Regions from separate parts of the Streptomyces sp. NPDC057287 genome, predicted to be linked through region 1. Evidence: riboswitches for the same ligand, from Rfam matches in the RefSeq annotation. Region 1 holds a riboswitch; each other region holds the start of a gene.
What was found. A riboswitch is a leader RNA that binds a small molecule or an ion and turns the genes downstream of it on or off. The one in region 1 is predicted to bind cyclic di-AMP.

Region 1 (3,258 bases):
AGTTCAGCTTCCTGGGACGCGGCTGGACCGTCGGGCTGGCGAACGAGGCGGCGCTGAAGATGAAGGAGGCGTCACTCTCCTGGACGGAGTCGTATCCGGCGATGGAATACCGCCACGGCCCCATCAGCATCGCCACGGCCGGGACGGCGACCTGGATGTTCGGCACCGCTCCGGAGGGGCTCCGCGAGCAGGTGCTGGCGACCGGGGCCCGTTGGGTGGAGAGCGGCCTGGACCCGCTGGCCGATCTGGTCCGGGTCCAGCGGCTGGCGATCGCCCGCGCGGAGGCCCGTGGGCTCGACCCCGACCTGCCGCGTCATCTGACGCGGTCCGTGGTGCTCGGCGCGGTGGCCGGAGGCTGAAGCCCGTCACGGCATGCCGGACACCGGGCCGGCGAGCAGCCCGGTGTGCGGCCGTGGACGCGGAGGTCAGGCCTCTTCGAAGTAGGCGTCGAGCACCTCGTCGAGTTCCGCCGTCCACCCCTTGAGGTCGCCCCGGGATCCGGCCTCGACCTCGGCGTTGAACCACCGGCGGCTCGACAGGTGCACCGTCACGGTGAACCGGCGTCCGAAACGGCCGGTCTTGACTTCGACCGCGCCGATCTCGGACCAGTCGAACTCCGCCTCCTGGTCGTCGAGCCGGAACCGGACGCCCTCGGCGTCCACCCTGATGGACCCGCGCCGGTCGCTGACCTCGAAGACGGGGCCGTCCCCGCCTCCGGCGTCCTCGCCGTCCGGGTCGGCCCGGTCGACCGGTTCGGCCCCGTGCTCCGGGATCGCGGCGCCGGCGGCCGTGGGACCGTCCACGGCCGCCCCCTCGGCGGGAGCGTCCGCGACATCGGCCGCCGGGGCCCCCTCGGGCTCCGCCTTCTCCGCTGCCGCCTCCGCCTCCGTCCGCGCGGGGGCAGGGGCCGTCAGGCCGGGGACGTACGCCGGGTCTGTCCCCGCGGCGAACTCGGGCTTGTCGTTCGAATCTATGCGCTGCTCCACGGCGGGCAGTATGGACGACGAACCTGTACGAGACCAGTCAGCCGTACTCCGACCGGCCTGTCGCGGGGGCGCCGGCCTGCGCTGCGGCGACGCGACATGGGCCCCCGGACACGAAAGACGGGTGGTACGGGTTCCGCCGAACCCGTACCACCCGTCAGTTCTGGCCCTCCGTCACACGCCCGTGCGTCGGAGGACCCGCGTCCATGAGGACTCAGTAGGCACCGAAGACGTTGTCGATCGAGCCGTACCTGTCCGCGGCGTAGTTGCACGCGGCCGTGATGTTGGCGACCGGGTCGTAGCTGTCCATCGACGTACCGGGCACGTGGTAGGCCTGGAAGGTCGGGTCGATGACCTGCAGCAGGCCCTTCGACGGGACGCCGTTGATCGCGTTGATGTCCCAGTCGTTGATGGCCTGCGGGTCACCCGCGGACTCGCGGATGATGTTGCGGTGGATGCCCTCGTAGGTGCCGGGGATGCCGTGCTCGGCCATGACGGCCAGCGACTCCTTGATCCAGCCGTCGAGGTCGTTCGTGTACGAGGCCGGCTCGGCCGCGGGAGCGGCTTCGGCGGCGGGAGCGCCCTCGGCGGCGAGCGAGGTGCTCGTGCGCTCCGAACGGTCGGCGCGGTCGGCGCTCTTCTCGGCACGGTCGGAAGCCTTGGATTCGGCCTTCTCGGCCTTGTCCGCGGACTTGTTCCCGCCCTTGGCGCCGATAGTGATCTTCAGGCCGGGGTGAATGAGGTCGGGGTTTCCGCCGACGACCTTCTCGTTGTCCTTGTACAGGGCCTTCCAGCCACCGCTCACGGAATGCTCGCGAGCGATCTTGGCCAGGGTGTCACCCAGGACGACGGAATAGGTGGTGGACTTGGACTTCTGCGCGGCAATTCCCTTGCCGGACACAGCAGTCGACGTTGCGGCCTTTTCCACGGCGGCGGGCTGGGCCGGGGCGGCGAAGGCGCCGGTCGCACCGATCAGGGGAAGGGCCAGGGCGGCTCCACCCGTGCTCACGGCGATGATGCCGCGGGTGAGCGAAGTGGTCCTGGAACGACGGTGCTTACCGTTTTCGGGCATGCTGAATTCCTCTCCGTCGCCTGCGAAGTGAGCTGTCGGGTTCGAGCTGGAGATGCCCGGCCGCATGTGAATGCGACTTCACCCCGAGCCGCTCCGGAAACCGGATCGGCGCTTACTTGGGTCCCCCGCTCCTGCCGTACGAGAAGTGGTCGGGTAACCGGACGGCGGCAGGATTCGGCGTTCCGCCCGGAGTGATGGTGACCGTAGGCGAGAAATAGGGAAAGGAACAAGCCTGGCGGAGTGATCACAATTCATCCGCAAGATCGATTCACGGGAATTCATGTAATCCACCCCACACCGCGTCATTCATTTCTCTTGGCGCAGAAGGGAACCGACTGCCGCACACCCGCGTCCGGGGCGCCGGAGGTGACCCTGGTCACGGAGTCCGATTCGGGCGATTTGCGCCCGAGCGAAGGGGGCCAGGTCCCACGAAATGGCCTTTTATGGATTACGGGATTAATTTCTAAAAACGTTCTAAAACGGGCATTTGACTCACGGATGATGTCTGCAGGCGTACCCGGGGCGTCGGCGTGGAACCGATCCGCCTATGACCGAGAGCCCTTACGCCCCCACCCCCCGGATCACCGTCCTGCCCGTCCAGCCGGGCGACCCGCCCTTCCGCATCGTGGAGATCGACGGGGAGGTGATCGGGAGCGCGACCGCCATGACGGACGTCCTGATCGCCGCCGCCGCGGCCGGTGTCCCGGTCCACGACCTCGACGACCCGGCGTCCGTCAGGTGGGTGGGAGGCGGCAAGCTCAGCTGGAGTCCGCACTGAGCGGAAGGGGTGGGCGGCGCCCCGGAAGGGGGGCGGGGCCGGGAGGGGCCGCCGGCAGACCGCGGCGCGCCCGGCCGGAGACGCGCCCGTGCGTCAGACCCCTACGGTCGGACCTCGGGGGAGAGCGCCGGCGCGCCCGTGGCGCGCAGCAGGTCCGGCGACGTGTCCGGCGCGGCCTCCAGATGGGCGGTCCGGCCGGTGGACATCAGGATGGCCACGCCTCCGGTGTCGGAGGGCGCTACCCGCTGCGGGACGCGGAGCGGGCGCACCGCGACATCGAGTCCCGCTCCACCACGGGCACGCTCCTCCCCGTCCCGTAGCGGACAGGGCCACGGCGGGAGGAGGACGGGCGACGGAGGCCGGGAGCGGCAGTGGACCACCGCCGCCTCCGGCCCCTCCCCGTCAGTCCTGGACCATGATGGCGA
Region 2 (3,258 bases), on a different contig from region 1:
CAGCGAAGGGCTTCGGAGAAGGACTCGGCGCCGATCGGCGCGATCATGAACTCCTGGATGTCCACGTTGGAGTCGGCGTGCGAGCCGCCGTTCAGGATGTTCATCATCGGAACGGGCAGCAGGTGCGCGTTCGGGCCGCCGAGGTAGCGGAACAGCGGGAGGTCGGAGGCCTCGGACGCGGCGTGCGCCACGGCCAGCGAGACACCGAGGATGGCGTTGGCGCCGAGGGAGCCCTTGTTCTCGGTCGCGTCCAGGTCGAACATCGCCTGGTCGATGAGGCGCTGCTCGGTGGCGTCGTAACCGACGAGCTCCGGGCCGATCTGCTCGATCACGGCGAGGACGGCCTTCTCGACGCCCTTGCCCTGGTAGCGGTTGGGGTCACCGTCGCGAAGCTCAATGGCCTCGAACGCACCGGTGGAGGCGCCGGACGGAACAGCAGCACGTCCCGTGCTGCCGTCGTCGAGGCCAACCTCGACCTCGACCGTGGGGTTGCCCCGGGAGTCGAGGATTTCCCTGGCTACGACGACGTCGATGGACGGCACGAGGCATCTCCTTCTGGGATCTGACACTGGTTGTGCAGGGTCACTGTGGCCTTGCGCCACGAGCCTAACCGGCCCGGCCCGCTCCGTCGGCCGTCCGCCCGTCCCCTGGGACGAAAAAGGACCCAAGGGCCTGCATTCCGGGCAAAGGTCCAGAATTCTACTGGTGGGTAACCACAACAGTTGAACGCTCACCCCGACGGCGGGCCCGCACCGGCACCCGTTCGGCAGGTGCCGGACACGACCGCGGCCCGGCGCGCGGGGGGTCTGCGCGCCGGGCCGGGCCGCCGGGGCAGGAGGGGGACCCCGGACCGCTTCCGACTACTTCAGGTGGAGCTGCTGACCCGGGAAGATCATGTCGGCGTCGTCGACGATGTCGTCGTTCAGCTTGAACAGCTTCGCCCAGCCGCCCTTGACCTTCTTCGCGTCGGCGATCTTGCTGAGGGTGTCGCCGGCCTTCACCTTGTACTCGCCGTCACCCTTCTCGACCTTCTTGCCGGTCGGGGTGGTGACGGTCTTCTCGGGGGCCGTGCGCTTCTCGCTGCGCGTGGTGGGCTGCTCGGCCTTGCGCTCCGGCTGGGCCTTCGTCTCGGCCTTGTCGGCGCTCTGGCCGGAGCCGGTGTCGACACCCGGGTCCACACCGTCGTTCGTCAGCCCGCCGGCACCGGCACAGGACCAGGCGCCCGGACCCTGGAGGTCCAGGAGCTTCTCGGCGGCGGCTATCTGCTGGCCCTTGGTGGCCAGGTCGGCACGGGCGGCGTACTGCGTGCCGCCCGCGGCTGCCCAGCTGGAGGCCGAGAACTGCAGGCCGCCGTAGTAGCCGTTACCGGTGTTGATGGACCAGTTGCCACCGGACTCGCACTGGGCGACGGCGTCCCAGGTGTCGACGGAGGCGGCGGAGGCACCGGTCGCGCCCATGAGCGGCACGGCGACGGCAGCACCGGTGACACCGGCCAGGGTCGCGATACGGACGGCCTTGGACGGGCGACGGTGCTTGCCCTTGCTGGAAAGCAGCATGGTTCTCCTCACCGACGCCTACGAGGTGAGCTGTCGGGTTCGGGCCTGTGAGTTGCCCGGTGACCCGCTCCCGCGGACCACTTCACCCCTAGCCGTTCCCCCGCCCGTCGTCCGACGGCCGGGTTCCGGCACTTACCTGGGTCCCCCGCTCCTGCCTACGGCGCTTTACGCGTCGTTCCCCCCGACCGACGGCAGGATTCGGCGTGACGGTCGAAGGTGCCCGCGGTGCGAGCGGCTCCGACCGTAAACACACGCAACCCCCACATTCAAAGATGGACATAACGGCTAATCAGCGCGTAACGGTCCGGCCTTGGGGGCCGTTTTCGCAGGTCGGAGCCAATATGGACGGACCGGACGGACGGGGCACGGCAGTTGACGCAAAGAGACCCATGTCTCACTTACGCATAAGTGGACATAGGCCTCTTAACTGCCCCTGTTTTCGGGGTGTTTTCCCGCTTTTGATCAGTTGACGGCGGCGTCCTCCGCCTGGGTGTCCTGCGCGTCCGTCCCGAGGCCGAGGCCGAGGTCCAGGTCCTGGCCCGGAAGGATCAGGTCCGGGTCGGAGCCCAGCTCGTCCTTGTTGGCCTCGTAGAGCGCGGTCCAGCCGCCGCGAAGCTCCTGCGCGTCGGCGATCGCCCAGAGGTTGTCGCCCTCGCGGACGGTGTACGTCCCCTCGCCGCCCTGCCGCGCGCCGGCGTCGCCCCGCGAGGCGTGGCGGCCGGACTCGCGCCCGTCACCGGCGCCCGTCTCCGTGCCGGCCTCGGGGGCCGGGGTGCCGCGGTGCTTCCCGTTCTTCGCCCCGTCGTCCTTCGAGGTGCCGGACGACCCGGAGGCCTCGGGGGACGGCGTGGCGGACGGCGACGTGCCGGCCTCGCCGGTCCCGCCGGTCCTGTCCGCGGTGTCGTCGGAGGCGTTCCCCTTCGCCTCGCCCTTCGCGCCCGAGCCGTCCTTCTCGTCGGCGTCGTCCGCCGGGTCCGTCGCTTCGGACGAGGGGGTCTCGGACGGGGTCGCGGTGTCCGAGGGCTCGGCGGACGGCTCGCCGCCCGGGTCGACTCCCGGCAGCGTCCCGTCCAGGGCGAGGCCGGAGATCACCGCGCAGCTGGGCCACGCCTGCGGGCCCTTGTCGTCCAGGACCTTCTCCGCGACCGCTATCTGCTGCGAGCGGCTCGCCAGGTCGGCGCGGGACGCGTACGACGTGCCGCCGTAGGCCGACCACGTGTCCTGCGAGAACTGCAGGCCGCCGTAGTAGCCGTTGCCGAGGTCGGCACTCCACATGCCGCCGCTCTCGCATTCGGCGACCCTGTCCCAGGTCGTCGCGTCGGCGGCCTGCGCGCCGCCCGCACCGAGCAGCGGAATGGCGATGGCCGATCCGGTGACGCCTGCGGCGACGACGATGGCGGGTGCCTGACGAGGGCGACGGTGTCTGCCGTTCGCGGAGCCCATGGGATTGCCTTCCGTGTGACTGACATGTGACGGGTGAGTCGAGGGGTGAACCTAGCCCTACTCGAACGTGTGTCACAAGTCGATGCAGCGGAGATCACGTGAAAGTCACAGAGTTGACAGGCTGTCACTTTTTTCGGCTGGGCGCCCGGCTCCGAACTCCACAGGAAGCGTGCGCAGTCCACGCATGATGAGCCCGCCCCTCCATCGCAAATCGGCAGGATCTGCGGCAAGCCGCAGGTCGGGAAGGCGGCGCAGCAGC
Region 3 (3,258 bases), on a different contig from region 1:
CTCCGGCCAGCCTGGGTGGGGCGCGGTACCGTCCGCAGCCGTGGGTGGACCGGGCAGGAGTGCACAGGTGGGCAAGCGGGACGGACGGCGACGGGGCGCTCCCAGGAGCTTCCGTTCGCGACGGTTCGTGCGTGCGCTGCCCGCCCTGCTGATCTGTGCCGGGGTGGCCTTCGACCTCGGTACGCCGTCCGAGGTCACCGCCGTCCCGCTCTTCGCCGCCGCCGCGCTCGTCGCCGCCCCGTTCTTCTCGCTGAGCAGCACCGTCCGCATCGGGCTCGCCGCGGTCCTGATCGTGCTCGCCATCCGGCTCTCGGACGGTGTGCTGTTCAGGGTCGCGCCGGTCACCGACCTGCTCACGCTGATGACCGTCGTGGCCCTGTCCCTCGTGATCAACCGCGTCGTGCACCGCGGCAACGAGCAGCTCGCCTCGGCCCGGTTCGTCGCCGAGACCGCGATGCGTGCGGTGCTCCCGGTCCCGGAGTCCCGGATCGGCGGGCTGCACATCGCGGCGCGGTACGAGGCCGCGCAGGCGGACGAGTTCGTCGGCGGTGACCTCTTCGCCGTCGCGGACACGCCCTTCGGTGTCCGCCTGGTGGTCGGGGACGTGCGGGGCAAGGGGCTGGACGCCGTGGCGGCCGTGGCCGTCGTGATCGGCGCCTTCCGGGAGGCCGCCGAGCAGGAGCTGTCGCTGGAGGGCGTGGTCCAGCGGCTGGAGCGGGCGCTGGCCCGTGAGGGCTCCCGGCGGGGCGGCCTCGATTCCATGGAGGGGTTCGTCACCGCCGTCCTCGCGGAGATCCCTGCCGGTTCGGACACCCTGCGGGTCGTCAACCGCGGCCATCCGGAGCCGCTCGTGCTGCACGCGGACGGGGCGCTCGACGTGCTGGCTCCGACCGCGCCCGCGCTGCCGCTGGGTATGGGGCTGGACGCGTGGCCGGACCGGTCGGACGAGTGGGCGCTTCCGGCGGGGGCGACGTTCCTGGCGTTCACCGACGGCCTCTCCGAGGCGCGGGACGCGAACGGCGTCTTCTACGACCCGGCGGCCCGGCTGCGCGGCCGGCTCTTCCCCGGGCCCGAGGAACTGCTGTCCGCACTCACCGACGACGTACGGCTGCACACCGGCGGCCGCTCGACCGACGACCTGGCGCTCCTCGCCGTCGGCCGACCTTCCCGGGGGCAGCAGGAGCGGCGGACGACGGTGAAGATTGTGGGGCGGGACAGTGAATGACCGGTTGCGACCGTCCGTAGTCGAAGGACCCCGCTCCGCATAACATTTGACGCACAGTCAGAAAGTGCTGGCCGAATCAGGTGGGCTCAAGTCGCCCGTTTGCGCCCGTTTGACCCCTGAAAGTCCAGGCCGGAGTCGTGAACGATCTGTGGGAACAGCTTGGAATCGGGCCCGGGTGTCTATTAACGTTCGATAACGCAGCGCGGTTGTACCTGCCGTCGCAAGAGACGGCACCGTGCGCAGCGCCGAATTCCGCAAGGGAACCGGGGAACCACCTACATGGGGTGAATCGGGCACCTGTGTCTCGCGAGAGACGAAGGGGCCCGTAGGAGACCTTCCTGCTCCGAACCCGTCAGCTAACCCGGTAGGCGAGAAGGAAGGAAAGGAGCGCGCCCACGTGGCGTCCAACCAGCCTGCCCCCGAGGCCCCGTCATCCTTCAGGACCGGAAGCTTCGGTGATGAGGACAGGACTTGGGAGGAATGGAACCCCACAGAGGAGTCCATCCGTCCCGTACGCGGCCGGCATCGCGTAGCCAAGCAGCGCGGTCTGGCCCGTAGCTCCACCGTCCTCGGCGTCGGCGTCATCGCGGCCGTCGGTGCGGGCGGCATGGCCACCGCGCAGAGCAAGCCGCCGGTCTCCATCTCTCTTCCCGATTCCATCGCGGACAATCTCCCCGACGCCAAGTCCCTTCCCGGCGTGGGTGCCTTCATGGCCGGCGACTCCGACTCGGACCACGGGACGGTCGCGGCGTCCTCCCCGCTCACCACGGCCGGTATCACCGCCGCCGAGGCCGAGCAGGGCACCACCGACGCGGGCGAGGCCCTGCGCGCACGCATCCTCCAGCAGGCCGAGCAGCAGTCGGCCGGAGCCGAGGCCGAGGCCAAGGCCGCCCAGGAGCAGGCGGCGGCCGAAGCGGCCGCGGCCCAGGCCGCGAAGCAGCAGAGCGACGCCGAGGCCGAGGTCGCCGCGGAGAAGAAGGCGGCGGAGGAGGCGGCGAAGAAGAAGGCTGAGGCCGAGCGCCTCGCCAAGCTCGCCGCCAGCTACGCCGTCCCGACCTCCTCGTACACCATCACCTCGACCTTCGGGCAGTCCGGTTCGATGTGGTCCTCCGGCCACCACACCGGCCTGGACTTCGCGGCTCCGACCGGCACGCCGGTCAAGGCCGTGCACAGCGGCACGGTGAAGTCGGCGGGCTGGTCCGGCTCGTACGGCTACCGCACGGTCCTGGAGCTCGATGACGGCACGGAGGTCTGGTACTGCCACCAGTCCTCGATGGATGTCACCGCCGGACAGAAGGTCAGCACCGGCGACACCATCGGCCGCGTCGGTGCCACCGGCAACGTGACCGGCCCGCACCTCCACCTGGAGATCCACACCGCGGACGGCTCGGGCGTCGACCCGATGAGCTGGCTCCGCGGCAAGGGCCTCTCGATCTGATCCAGGCACCGGAACCCCGGCGGCCCTGACGCACGACCCCCCGACGTCAGGGCCGCCGGTCTCTCCGGCCGGCGGGGCTCTCCGGACCCGGGCACGTGCGGGAAGCGGCCCGCGAAGCGGAATAGGCACCTCCGTCCGCTGGTTGATCCCGGGTATGACTTCTCTGCGCCCGCTCGGCACTTCGAGCCTCAAGGTCTTCCCTCTCGCTCTCGGCGGCAACGTCTTCGGCTGGACGGCCGACGAGGACCGGACCTTCGCCGTCCTCGACGCGTACGCGGCGGCCGGCGGCAACTTCATCGACACCGCCGACTCCTACTCCGCCTGGATCCCGGGCAACGAGGGCGGCGAGTCCGAGACCCTCATCGGCAAGTGGCTGAAGGCACGCTCCCGCCGCGACGACATCGTCGTCGCCACCAAGGTCGGCGCCCATCCGGCGTACAAGGGGCTGTCGCCCACCACGATCAAGGCGGCGGCCGAGGCCTCGCTGCGCAGGCTCGGCACCGACCACATCGATCTCTACTACACGCACTTCGACGACGAGAACGTCCCCGTCGAGGAGATCATCACCGCCCTCGACCAGCTGGTGAAGGCCGGC
Region 4 (3,258 bases), on a different contig from region 1:
CGCACACCACGGCGGGGGTGGCCCCCGCTTCTGCCAGCGCACGCTCCACCCCGCGCCGCGGCGGGTGCTCCGGCGCGCTGCTGATCAGCGGGCGGCCCGCCAGTTCGGCGACGGGCAGCGGCCCGCTGCCCTCGGACAGCATCTGCCCGGGCGCGGTGACCAGCACCAGCTCCTCGACGAGCAGTGGCTCGGCGGACAGCCCCGCCGGCATCGGCGCGGCTGCCGCCGGCTCGTACGCATGCGTCAGCGCCAGGTCCACGTCACCCGCCGCCACGGCGGCGACCCCTGCGGGAGGCTCGTAGTCGGTGACGGTCAGCTCCACGTCGGGGTGGGCGCGTCGGAACGCGGTGAGCACCGGCGGAAGCAGGTGGATCCCGGCCGTCACGAACGTGCCGACCCGCAACCGGCCGCCCGACAGCCCCGCGAGCCGGGCCAGCTCGTGCCGTGCCTGGTCCATCTCGTCCAGAACACGGCGCGCCCGCCCCGCCAGCAGCTCACCGGCGGCCGTCAGCCGCGCCCCCCGGTGGTGACGGACGAGGAGAGCTGCCCCCGCTTCCCGTTCGAGCTTGGCCAGCTGCTGCGAGAGTGCGGGCGCGGTGTAACCGAGCCGGGCGGCGGCCCGCGTGATGGAGCCTGCCTCGGCCACCGCCACCAGTGCGGCCAGCCGTGTCGGGTCGTACATTAAGCGTTCCTTTTGGCAGACCAAGAAGATTGCAAGTACACGCTAAAGGGCTCGTGCGGTCAGGGTGTACCCCATGGACGCACAACTGCTCGCCTTCGTCGCCGTGGCCGCGGGAATGGTGGCGCTGCCCGGCGCCGACTTCACCGTGGTCGTACGCAACGCGCTCGTATCCCGCCGGTCCGGGCTGGCCACCGCGGTCGGAGTCGCCGGAGGACTCGTGGTGCACACCGCCCTGGCCGTCGCCGGACTCGCCGCCGTGCTCGTGACGATGCCCGTCCTCTTCCGTACCGTTCAGCTGCTCGGCGGCGCGTACGTGCTCTACCTGGGCCTCAGCGGCCTGTTCGCGATGCGGCGGCGGGCCGCCGCCGGCCCGGGTGCCGAAGTGGAGGACGGGGGCGGAGCGCGGCCGGGGCTCCGGCGTTCGCTGCGCCAGGGCTTCCTGACCAACGCCCTGAACCCGAAGGCGCCCGTCCTCTTCCTGAGCCTGCTGCCCCAGTTCGTTCCCGACGGACAGCCGCCCTTGCCCAGAACCCTGCTGCTCGCTTCGGTGGTCGTGCTGCTCGCGCTCGTCTGGTTCCCGGCCGTGGCCCTCCTGGTGGACCGCCTGGGCCGGTGGCTGCGCCGGCCGCGTGCCGCCCGTGCGATCGAGGGCGGCAGCGGCACGGCGCTCACCGCACTGGGACTCGTGCTGGTGGCAGGGCCCCTGCTGCGCTGAACCTGGCGGGAGGGAGGGTCAGCGGACCCTCCCGTACCAGACGCTGCCGGACCAGATCTTCTCCAGCCGGACCACGGCCCCGGTCTTCGGTGAGTGCCAGATCTTCCCGCTGCCGGCGTAGATGCCGACGTGGTACACACTGCGGCCCGCGTGGAAAAAGACCAGGTCGCCGCGTTTCCGCTGCGACCTGGAGATATGGCGGGTCTTGTTGTACTGCTGCTGGGCCGTGCGGGGTAGTTTCTTGCCCGCTTTCTTGAACGAGTAGAGCGTGAGGCCGGAGCAGTCGAACCGGTGAGGGCCTGTGGCACCCCATCTGTAGGGCGCCCCCTTCTTCGAAGCGGCGACCTTGAGTGCCGTCGCCGATCGGGTGGCGGCCTCGGCGTCGCTCACGAAACCGGGGGCCAGCACGGTGGTGCCTACGGCGAATGTCAGAGCCGAGGCCGTGCCGACCCGGGCGAACAGAGACGGGACATGAACCTGCGCAGTCATGCGCAACCCTTCGTCAGCCGCCTGTGAAGGATGACCTGTCGGGTTCGGGCTGGCGAAGTTGCCCGGCCGCGCGAAGCGGCTTCACCCCGAGGGCCGCCCGGATCTCCGGTCGGCCCGTTGTGCTCGGGTCCTCCACTCCTGCCGATCCACTTCTGTCGACCAGGCATCCGGACAGCGGCAGGACTCGGCGTCCGCCCGGACCGCCCCGCCGCGGTGGCGGGGGCTTGTCGTCCCAGGGATCTTTACGCACGCACTGCCGGATTTCCTGGTTGAAGTAGCGATATGTGAGAGTCGTCACGACTGATCCGATCGGGTGGACGCACCCGGCCGCGAGCCGTGACGGCCGGGTCCGACCAGCCGCGTACCAGCAGCGGAACGATGCATTCCGTTCAGCGTCCGCGTCCGTTGCGCAAGTTGGGCTGTCCCTCGGGCGGGGGAGCTTCTACGCCGAACGAGCGAGAAAAACTCATCGGCCCGCCGGGCGTGTCGGAAAGGAGCGCCGAAGGAGCGGTCCCTTGCCGAGCCGGACGGCTGGACCGCTCAGCCCGTCGAGGCGGGAGGCACGGCGACGCGCCCCGCGCGGCGCTCGCCGTCCAGCAGTCGCAGCGCCCTGGCCAGGGTGTCCGCGTGGATCTGTGACTCACCCCGGTCGTGCATCAGTACGAGCGCGTCGCGGAGGGCGGTGGCCCGGGACGCGAGGGCCTGAGCCGCCCGGAGCGCTCCGTACGTGTCGCTGCTCCGGGCGGGATTGATGCGGCCGAGCTGGTCGAGCACTTCCAGGTAGCAGTCGATGAACTCGGCCTCCGCGCGGGTCAGTGCGGGAAGCGGCGGGAGCTGGGGTGGGAGCATCTGGCGTTCACCTCGCGGGATGCGGCGGCTGGGACGGCGTGCGGTTCTCCACGACGTGGTCCACCAGTCCGAACGCCAGGGCGGCCGGGGCGTCGAGGATGGTGTCCCGTTCGATGTCGGCGCTGATCTCCCTCGTGGAGCGACCCGTGTGACGGGCCAGCATGTCCGTGAGCAGCTCGCGCTCGCGCGTCAACTCACGGGCCCTGATCTCAAGATCGGAGGGCTGCCCCTGCACCGGCTCGTCCAGGGCGGGTTGCTGAATGACTACCCGGGCGCCCGGCAGGGCATGTCGGTGTCCCGGAGCGCCGGCCGCGAGCAGTACCGCTGCGCTGGAACCGGCCTGGCCGAGACAGAACGTCTCCACCTCGCAGGCGAGGAAGCGCATGGTGTCGTAGATCGCCGTCATCGCGCCGAAGGAGCCGCCCGGCGAGTTGATGTAGAGGGAGAGGGACCGGTCGGGGTCCGCGTGCTCCAGGTACATGAACTGTGCGATCAGATCGGTCGCCGCGGTGTCGTCGACCGG

Region 2: linked by a shared signal. The riboswitch ahead of ACFUNE_RS30335 (transglycosylase family protein) and the one ahead of ACFUNE_RS31160 (transglycosylase SLT domain-containing protein) in region 1 are both predicted to bind cyclic di-AMP.
Region 3: linked by a shared signal. The riboswitch ahead of ACFUNE_RS18645 (M23 family metallopeptidase) and the one ahead of ACFUNE_RS31160 (transglycosylase SLT domain-containing protein) in region 1 are both predicted to bind cyclic di-AMP.
Region 4: linked by a shared signal. The riboswitch ahead of ACFUNE_RS22270 (C40 family peptidase) and the one ahead of ACFUNE_RS31160 (transglycosylase SLT domain-containing protein) in region 1 are both predicted to bind cyclic di-AMP.

Annotation. Positions count from the first base shown of each region.
Region 1 covers NZ_JBHUYV010000020.1:129,944-133,201, forward strand. The annotation lists gene ACFUNE_RS31150 (SIS domain-containing protein) at 1-359, shown strand, start outside; gene ACFUNE_RS31155 (hypothetical protein) at 426-986, opposite strand; gene ACFUNE_RS31160 (transglycosylase SLT domain-containing protein) at 1,198-2,055, opposite strand; cyclic di-AMP (ydaO/yuaA leader) riboswitch at 2,060-2,245, opposite strand; gene ACFUNE_RS31165 (hypothetical protein) at 2,603-2,833, shown strand; gene ACFUNE_RS31170 (ferredoxin) at 3,236-3,258, opposite strand, start outside.
Region 2 covers NZ_JBHUYV010000019.1:109,538-112,795, reverse strand. The annotation lists gene eno (phosphopyruvate hydratase) at 1-542, opposite strand, end outside; gene ACFUNE_RS30335 (transglycosylase family protein) at 861-1,556, opposite strand; cyclic di-AMP (ydaO/yuaA leader) riboswitch at 1,557-1,697, opposite strand; gene ACFUNE_RS30330 (transglycosylase family protein) at 2,019-2,999, opposite strand; gene ACFUNE_RS30325 (cytochrome P450) at 3,105-3,258, opposite strand, start outside.
Region 3 covers NZ_JBHUYV010000008.1:356,248-359,505, forward strand. The annotation lists gene ACFUNE_RS18640 (PP2C family protein-serine/threonine phosphatase) at 41-1,225, shown strand; cyclic di-AMP (ydaO/yuaA leader) riboswitch at 1,459-1,611, shown strand; gene ACFUNE_RS18645 (M23 family metallopeptidase) at 1,623-2,663, shown strand; gene ACFUNE_RS18650 (aldo/keto reductase) at 2,818-3,258, shown strand, end outside.
Region 4 covers NZ_JBHUYV010000011.1:134,863-138,120, forward strand. The annotation lists gene ACFUNE_RS22260 (LysR family transcriptional regulator) at 1-682, opposite strand, end outside; gene ACFUNE_RS22265 (LysE family translocator) at 756-1,397, shown strand; gene ACFUNE_RS22270 (C40 family peptidase) at 1,416-1,886, opposite strand; cyclic di-AMP (ydaO/yuaA leader) riboswitch at 1,890-2,062, opposite strand; gene ACFUNE_RS22275 (hypothetical protein) at 2,427-2,735, opposite strand; gene ACFUNE_RS22280 (ATP-dependent Clp protease proteolytic subunit) at 2,743-3,258, opposite strand, start outside.